2 regions of the Colwellia sp. 6M3 genome follow, and region 2 is predicted to be linked to the other one. Evidence: riboswitches for the same ligand, from Rfam matches in the RefSeq annotation. Region 2 holds a riboswitch; the other holds the start of a gene.

Region 1 (4,447 bases), on a different contig from region 2:
CGTAATCGTTTAACTACCGTAGCTTTGTTTTTTGGCATGTTTATTTTGATATTAGCATTCATTACCAGTGGTTGGACTCGCTTTGTATTTTTCCCACGTATTGCGAGTGAAACTGCTCGTGGTAGCGTTACTATGCCAGTAGGTACTAGCTTTGATGTCGTTGACTCTTATGTTGAAAAAATGTCGAATGCAGCCAAAACATTACAAGATAAATACCGCGATGACGATGGTAATAGCTTGATTTTAAATACTTTGGCTATTACCAGTGACGCCAGCGGTCGAGTACGCTTTGAAATACAGCCGGCAGATAAAAATGACAGCGGTATAGGCACAGCACAATTAGTCAATGAGTGGCGGGAATTAATTGGTCCATTACCGGGCGCAGAAAGTGTTACTTTTAGGGCCGAAATAGGCAGGGGCAGCGATCCTATTGATGTACAACTTTCAGCAACTGACTTAAAAACCTTGAATCAAGTCGCAGATGAAGTTAAAACCCGCATTCGAACGTATCCTAGCGCTTTTGAAATCGCTGACAGTTTATCTAACGGTAAAGAAGAACTGCAAATAGAATTAACGGCGCAAGGTTACGCCATGGGCATGAGTAACGCTTGGGTCACTAGACAAGTTAGAGACGCTTACTTTGGCTCAGAAATTCAGCGTATTCAGCGTGGGCGTGACGATGTTCGTGTAATGTTACGCTTTCCATTATCAGAGCGGCAATCGATATCTAAACTCAATGATATGCTGATAAATACTCCTTCGGGTGGCAAAGTACCGTTATCGCATGTAGCAATATTAAAACCAGGTAAAAGTGCGTCTGCTATTAAACGTATCGACCGGTATCGAACGGTTAATGTTACTGCGGATATTGATAAAAACACCACTAATATGACCACGTTAAATGCCGACCTTAATCAGTTTTTAACCGAGCTAATGGGCAAGTATCCTGGCGTTTCTTATAGTTTGGAAGGTGAAGCACGCGAACAAGCAGATTCTTTTAGCAGTCTAGCTTGGGGCTTATTATTTGTATTTTTTATCATATATTGTTTATTAGCGATACCGTTTAAATCTTACATACAGCCGATCATTGTTATGTCAGTAATACCGTTTGGTGCCATCGGCGCGATTATTGGTCATTGGATAATGGGGATGGATTTAACCATTATGAGCTTACTAGGGTTAATGGCTTTGATCGGCGTTGTTGTTAACGACAGTTTAGTGTTAGTCGACTTTATAAACGCTAAAGTTCGCACAGGCATTAGAGCGTATGACGCAGTATTAATTGCGGCGCAATCAAGATTTCGCCCAGTTATGTTGACGTCTTTAACCACCTTTATTGGTTTAATGCCATTATTATTCGAAAAAGCAACACAGGCACAATTTTTGATACCTATGGCCGTTTCTCTGGGGTTTGGGATAATATTTGCAACCTTTATTACCTTAATTTTAGTACCTGTAAATTATTTACTGGTTGAAGACATGAAACGTTTCACATCAAACGGTAAACAAAAACTGATCAAGCAGTTAAGTTAATTTAATATAGTCACTGAGTACTTAATTAGATTTTTTAAATGAGTTACGCTAAGCGAATGATAAGCCTTTGTTATTCGCTTAGCTTATCGTTAAACTAATCAACAAATGTATTCTCAATTATTAAGGTAAACTGATGGCTGATAAAAACACAGCAGAAGAAACCATATTTTCTAAAATCATTCGCCAAGAAATACCGACCCCGTTACTTTTTCAGGATGAGCTTGTCACTGCATTTCGCGATATTTCTCCACAAGCCAATAGCCACATTCTCATTATTCCAAATAAGCTTATTGCAACCGCTAATGATATTGAGCAAGAAGATGAACTCACCATTGGCCGAATGTTCAGTGTTGCTAAAAAACTCGCTAAAGAAGAGGGGATAGCACAAGACGGATATCGTTTGATCATGAACTGTAACCAACATGGTGGCCAAGAAGTTTATCATATTCACCTACACTTAGTTGGCGGTGAACCCTTAGGTAAAATGTTGAACATTAAATAGTTGAGCTCTTACCTCAAGCAATAGAACAGCTATGTGACTATAGATAATGCTTGAGGTAGCCAATCATGAAATAAGCGTGCTGTTTATGAATACTAATGCCATTAACCTGACATGAGTTAATACTATTAGTTGATTGGTTTTAGACTTAATTTAAGTATATTTATAGTTATAAGTTAGTATCAAATTTGAGTACCTCACCCGTTAACTCACCTCATCGGACAATTTTATTCTTCTATAGTCTTTTAAATCCTTATTGTTATATCTAAGCGCAATCTCACTCACGTTAAGCAGTCACCTATTATTTAAATCTTTTAAAGTATTTACTCTGTACTTTCCAGTAAATATTGTTAGTATGCATGTCGAACCAAGGGGTGCCTGAAATTTTTTTATAATTTTGATGGCTGAGATGCATAGCGAACCCTTAGAACCTGAACCGGATAGTACCGGCGTAGGAATGGTTAAGCTAATCGTATTCCATTCTGTAATGTTATGTTTGTTGCTTCACTCTTAAAGTGTAGAAATAGCTATTTATTACAGTTTGTACCTCATAAGCTACCCTCCCACATGCCGTATCCCATAGCGTATTCCTAATCGAATTTATGAGATCACAATGACGTTTATAAAAACACCTGTTGCTTTAGCAATATTGACTAGCCTTGTTACTTCAACAACATTTGCTGCAGAAACTTCAACCGATACTGCTGAACCAGTAACCGAAGTTATCACCATAAATGGCGATTTTCGTGCAACATCATTACAAAAGACCGCAAGTTCTTTATCTGTTATCGCGAGCGATGAAATTAACGCACGCAACGCACAAAACCTTGAAGAAATAATTGCTCGCACGCCTAATGTTAATTTTTCTAGTGGTACTCAACGTGCTAGATATTATCAAATTCGCGGTATTGGTGAGCGTAGCCAATTTAAAGAGCCGATCAACCCATCAGTGGGTTTAATTATCGATGGTATTGATTTTTCAAGTGTTGGCAGCATAGCGTCAACGTTCGATGTTGAACAAGTAGAGGTTTACCGTGGACCTCAAGGTACACGTTTTGGTGCTAATGCCATGGCGGGTATGATCAATATTACATCAAACCAACCAACAGATACCTTTGAAGGTAAAGTAAGCTTGTCTGCGGGTAATTACGATAGCTACAGTGCGGGTTTGGTTTTATCAGGGCCTGCAACTGAAAAAGTAAACTACCGTTTAGCACTTGAGCAATACAGTAGCGATGGTTTTATAGAAAACGATTTTTTAAATCGTGATGACACCAACAATCGTGATGAATTTACTATGCGTGGTAAATTGGCCATTAAAGCCACTGACGACTTAACGATTGACCTTACGGCATTTGTCGCCGATTTTGATAACGGTTATGATGCTTTCTCTCTCGATAATAATCGACATACTTTATCTGACCAACCTGGCTTTGATCGCCAAGACACTAAAGCCTTAGCAACAACGTTTACTTATCAAGGTTTTAACCATTTTACCATTGAAAGTATACTCAGCTATGCCGACTCAACATTAGATTATGGCTATGATGAAGATTGGGCCTTTGTTGGTATTCGCCCTGACTGGGAATACAGTTCTGAGGATAATTACTTTCGCGATAAAACATCAGCCACTGCTGAACTTAGAGCTGTTTCAGCGCCCAGTGGAAAAATCTTTAACAACACCACCGCTTGGGTTACCGGCTTGTACTTTAAGCAAGAAAAAACCGACTTATTACGCCAATACACTTACCTTTCTAGCGATTTTACCTCGTCATTCGATACCGATAATATTGCAGCATTTGTTCAGTTTGATAGCCAACTTGATGAAAAGTTAAGTCTTACAACTGGTTTAAGATTAGAGCGAAGAAATTCAGATTACTCCGATGCTGAAATGCTTGAATTTTCTCCAAGCGATTCTATGGTTGGCGGTAAAGTTGTGTTGTCGTATCAAATGGATAAGAATAATTTATTCTACGGTTCAATAAATAGAGGCTACAAGGCAGGTGGTGCAAATACCGAAGGTACTTTACCGGCTAACTTGCGCGAGTTTTCACCTGAATATTTATGGAATTACGAAGTAGGGTATAAAGTTAACTTATTAGATAATCAAGCTTACGTTCGTAGCGCATTATTTTATATGGACAGAGATGATATGCAAGTGCGTACATCATCGCTAGAATTGCGTGAAGATGGCAGCACAGACTTTGTTTCATATTTAGGTAATGCTGCAACAGGTACAAATATAGGCGTTGAGCTTGAAGCAGGGTGGCAGTTAACGCCTGAACTTGAAATATACGGAGCTTTAGGTTTATTAGATACTGAATATAATGGCTTTATAGATGCTGACGGTAACGATAAATCGGGTGATGAGCAAGCACACGCGCCGAGTTATCAATTTAACATTGGTTTAAACTA
Region 2 (4,447 bases):
CTGAAATGCTGATAGTTTCATCAAGTAGTTTGATTTCAATGCTCTGTTCAGTGTTTGCAGCATTGTTTAGGCCTGCCGCATAGTCTCGCACTTCTTGCGATATTTTCATCGAGCAAAACTTAGGGCCACACATCGAACAAAAATGCGCGACTTTACCTGACTCTTGTGGCAATGTTTCATCGTGATAAGCACGTGCTTTTTCAGGATCTAAACCAATATTAAATTGATCATACCAACGAAACTCAAAACGAGCTTTTGACATGGCATTGTCACGGATCTGTGCGCCCGGATGACCTTTGGCTAAATCACCAGCATGAGCCGCGATTTTATAAGTCATCAAGCCCTCTTTTACATCTTCTTTGTTTGGTAAACCTAAATGCTCTTTTGGCGTTACATAACAAAGCATGGCGCAACCATACCAACCTATATTCGCGGCGCCAATACCTGATGTAATGTGATCATAGCCAGGTGCAATATCTGTCGTCAGTGGCCCTAAAGTATAAAAAGGCGCTTCACCACAATGCTTGAGTTGTTCAGCCATATTTTTTTCAATCATATGCAGTGGCACGTGACCTGGACCTTCAATAATGGTTTGAACGTCATGCTTCCATGCTATTTTTGTTAACTCACCTAAAGTACGTAATTCAGAAAATTGTGCTTCATCATTGGCATCGGCAATAGAACCCGGACGTAAGCCATCTCCTAGAGAAAATGAAACATCGTAGGCTTTTAATATTTCACAAATATCTTCAAAATGGGTGTAAAGAAAGTTTTCTTGATGATGTGCTAAGCACCATTTTGCCATGATTGAACCACCGCGAGAGACAATGCCAGTCAAGCGTTTAGCGGTCATAGGGACATATCTTAATAATACGCCCGCATGAATAGTAAAGTAGTCAACACCTTGCTCTGCTTGTTCAATTAAAGTATCTCGAAATATTTCCCAGGTTAGGTCTTCAGCAATACCATTAACTTTTTCTAATGCTTGATAAATAGGCACGGTGCCAATGGGAACCGGCGAGTTGCGAATGATCCACTCTCGGGTTTCATGAATATAACGACCAGTCGAAAGATCCATCACAGTGTCTGCTCCCCATTTTGTTGACCAAACGAGTTTTTCTACTTCTTCTTCGATAGAAGAGGTTACGGCAGAGTTACCGATATTAGCGTTGACTTTAATCAAGAAGTTTCGGCCGATTATCATGGGTTCCACTTCTGGGTGATTAATATTGACGGGAATAATCGCACGACCTCTAGCGACTTCTTCGCGAACAAACTCTGGCGTAATTGTTTCTGGAATACTGGCACCAAATGACTGACCTTGGTGTTGTTGCAGCAACATTTCGTCTTTAACTTCTTGTCTTTTCATATTCTCACGAATGGCAATATATTCCATTTCTGGCGTAATAATACCTTGGCGTGCGTAATGCATTTGCGTAACGTTTTTACCATTTTTTGCTTTACGCACTTTGGGCAAATGTTCAAAGCGAATATGGTCCAGACCTTCATCCGCTAAGCGCTGTTGGCTATATGTCGACGTTTTTCCTGATAAGAATTCAACATCGTTGCGTGACTCAATCCAGCTATCACGTAAGCGAGGTATTCCTCTATGCACATCTATATTGACGGTATCATCGGTATAAAACCCTGAGGTATCGTAGACACATAATGGTTGGTTTTTCTCATAGCTAGGATTGTCTTGATTACCATTAATTAAGGTGTCAGATAACGAAATTTCACGCATGCCCACACGGATATCGTGAATTTCACCCGCAACGTAAACTTTGTTGGAATTTGGAAAAGATTGATCGGCAACGTTTTTTAAAAATTGTGTTGCTTGGTTTCGACGCTCGCGTCTTGAAATTGAACTCATGTTCTCTCACCTGTTTTTATAAAATAAAAGTTAGGCGGAGCTTTATGGGGTAGTAACGAGGAATAGCACTTAACGCAAAATATATTCGCGTTAAATGCTACTACTTGTTCCCTTCGCAGATGTTAATCTAATCAGGTTCTACGGATCCCGCTTTCGCGATCTCAGCCCTTTGGCACTCCGACAAGTCAAACGTTTAAGTTTTTTAATATGCTTAAACGTGGCTAGATTCTAGCCTGATGATTTATTGATAAGCAACCGTTATTTTATTTTTATTATCATTAGTGGTTACCTAAGTTATTGAAAATAAGTATATCTGGCATGTTTTAAGCTGCTCAATAACAGGTTTTGTGCTTTTGGTTTATTCTTAATCAGCGAAAACGAACATAGCTTAATAATTATGAACTTTATCTAGTAATTACTAATAATATTGTAAATTAAGCGGAAAATTGTCGTACTATAGGCACACTGAGTAATGAACATTAAATGGAATGAATTTATGGCTGAATCTAGTCCCGAAAGCACCACTGATCAGGTTATAAAAACCTTAGATCCCGCAAGCTTACTTAAAAATGAAATTGACCAAGTCGGCCGGATTTACAATATTATTGTCGAATTTTTTACCAATTATAGTTTTCAACTTATTGGTGCGATAATCATTCTGATTATTGGTTTTCTTTTTGCGGGTAAAATAGCCAACATAGTACTCAGGTTATGTGAACGACATAAACTTGATGTTACCTTAAGTCGCTTTTTAGCGAACGCGAGTAAAATGCTGATTGTGGTGATGATTGGTATCATAGCCTTAGGTAAATTAGGTATTAGTGTTACCCCTTTTATTGCCGCTATTGGTGCTATTTCACTTGGTGCGGGTTTAGCACTGCAAGGGCTGTTATCTAATTATGCCGCGGGTTTTAATATTATCATTATCCGACCTTTTGTTGTTGGTGATACTATTGCCGTGCAAGGCGTTCGAGGTTTAGTTAAAGAGGTACTTTTAGCCTATACCATTTTGACTGATGAAGATGATGTAGAAATTACTATTCCCAATAAGCATATTGTCGGTGAGGTTTTACATAACTCCAAACATGATTCGCTTTTAGAATTGAGTGTTGGCATAGATTATAGTGAAAATCCGTTAGAAGTTGTGGCAATGCTTGAAGATGCACTTGGTAAGCTAGATATCGTCAGTAAAGCCCGTAAGCCTTTGATTGGTATTGATGCCTTTGCTGATAGTTCAATTAATATAGCGGTGCGTTTATGGACGCCAACTGAAAACTTATATAGTTCGAAATATAAGGCCTATAAAGAAATTTATACCACGTTGGATAATGCCAATATTAAAATACCATTCCCACAACGTGATATTCACCTTATTAAAGATTTGGTTTAGCGCGTTGCTGTTTAGTCGTTACTAATTGTGGCATTAAATAAGGCGAGGCTAGATCGATATTTAGCTCAACATTGCCAAGTCAGTCGCAAAAGTGTGCGATTGATTTTGGCACAAAATAGGGTGTTGATTAACGGCGAAATTGCTCATGACGCTGATGAAATAATCGATACCTTTAGCCACATAATATTTGATGGTCAGGTAATCCAAGATAACCCTCCCTATTATATTATGCTTAATAAGCCAATAGGTGTGGTAAGTGCCACCCGTGATACTCAGCATAAAACAGTGATTGATTTACTTAGCTGCTCTTACAAAAGCGAACTGCATATTGTTGGTCGTCTTGATTTAAATACTTCAGGTTTAGTATTAATGACGAACGATAGCCGTTGGTCTGAACGTTTAACCTTACCTGAGAAGAAAGTAACCAAGCGTTATATGGTGACGTTAAAAAATAAACTTGATGAAGAGTACGTGCAGGCGTTTGCCAAGGGGATGTACTTTGCTTTTGAAGATATAACCACGAAGCCAGCAAAGTTAACCATAATTTCTGACTATCAAGCACAAGTTGAGCTTATTGAAGGGCGTTATCATCAAATTAAACGCATGTTTGGTCGTTTTCGCAATCCTGTAATGGCGCTACATCGATGCGCTATCGGAAATTTAGCACTTGATAACAACCTAGCGGCAGGAGAAAGTAGAGAACTGACAACGTTGGAAGTTGCAGGTATTGATAGAGATAGCACAGTATTTGATTTGTAAACTTTAAAATAATAAATAATAAATAATAAATAATAAATAAGGAATAAGGAATAAAATGACTAAGTACATCTTGCTAATCATAGTGTTAGGTTTAATTGTAAGCTATTTTATTCGCAGTAATGCGAACCAAGAGGCGGCAAAAGTAAATGCACTTCAAGCCGAGCAGTTTTTACAAAAAAATAAACAGCTTGAAGGTGTTATTGAAACTGATTCTGGATTGCAGTATCAAGTATTATCAGCAGGAGATGGCGAAACACATCCTGTGGCTAGCTCAAAAGTGAAAGTTCATTATCATGGGACTTTACTTGATGGCACAGTTTTCGACAGCTCTGTTGAAAGGAATCAGCCGATCAGTTTTGGTTTAAATCAGGTAATTAAAGGCTGGACTGAAGGCTTACAGTTGATGGTCACTGGAGAGAAAACCC

What was found. Region 2 has a riboswitch for thiamine pyrophosphate ahead of thiC (phosphomethylpyrimidine synthase ThiC). Riboswitches for the same ligand answer to the same signal wherever they lie in the genome.
Region 1: another riboswitch for thiamine pyrophosphate. It lies ahead of H4J50_RS15265 (TonB-dependent receptor); the one in region 2 lies ahead of thiC (phosphomethylpyrimidine synthase ThiC).

Annotation. Positions count from the first base shown of each region.
Region 1 covers NZ_JACGWF010000084.1:8,194-12,640, forward strand. Annotated here, with positions in the region: gene H4J50_RS15255 (efflux RND transporter permease subunit) at 1-1,533, shown strand, start outside; gene H4J50_RS15260 (HIT domain-containing protein) at 1,667-2,035, shown strand; TPP riboswitch at 2,393-2,507, shown strand; gene H4J50_RS15265 (TonB-dependent receptor) at 2,646-4,447, shown strand, end outside.
Region 2 covers NZ_JACGWF010000077.1:5,597-10,043, reverse strand. Annotated here, with positions in the region: gene thiC (phosphomethylpyrimidine synthase ThiC) at 1-1,873, opposite strand, end outside; TPP riboswitch at 1,965-2,063, opposite strand; gene H4J50_RS14640 (mechanosensitive ion channel family protein) at 2,346-3,263, shown strand; gene H4J50_RS14635 (pseudouridine synthase) at 3,291-4,022, shown strand; gene H4J50_RS14630 (FKBP-type peptidyl-prolyl cis-trans isomerase) at 4,078-4,447, shown strand, end outside.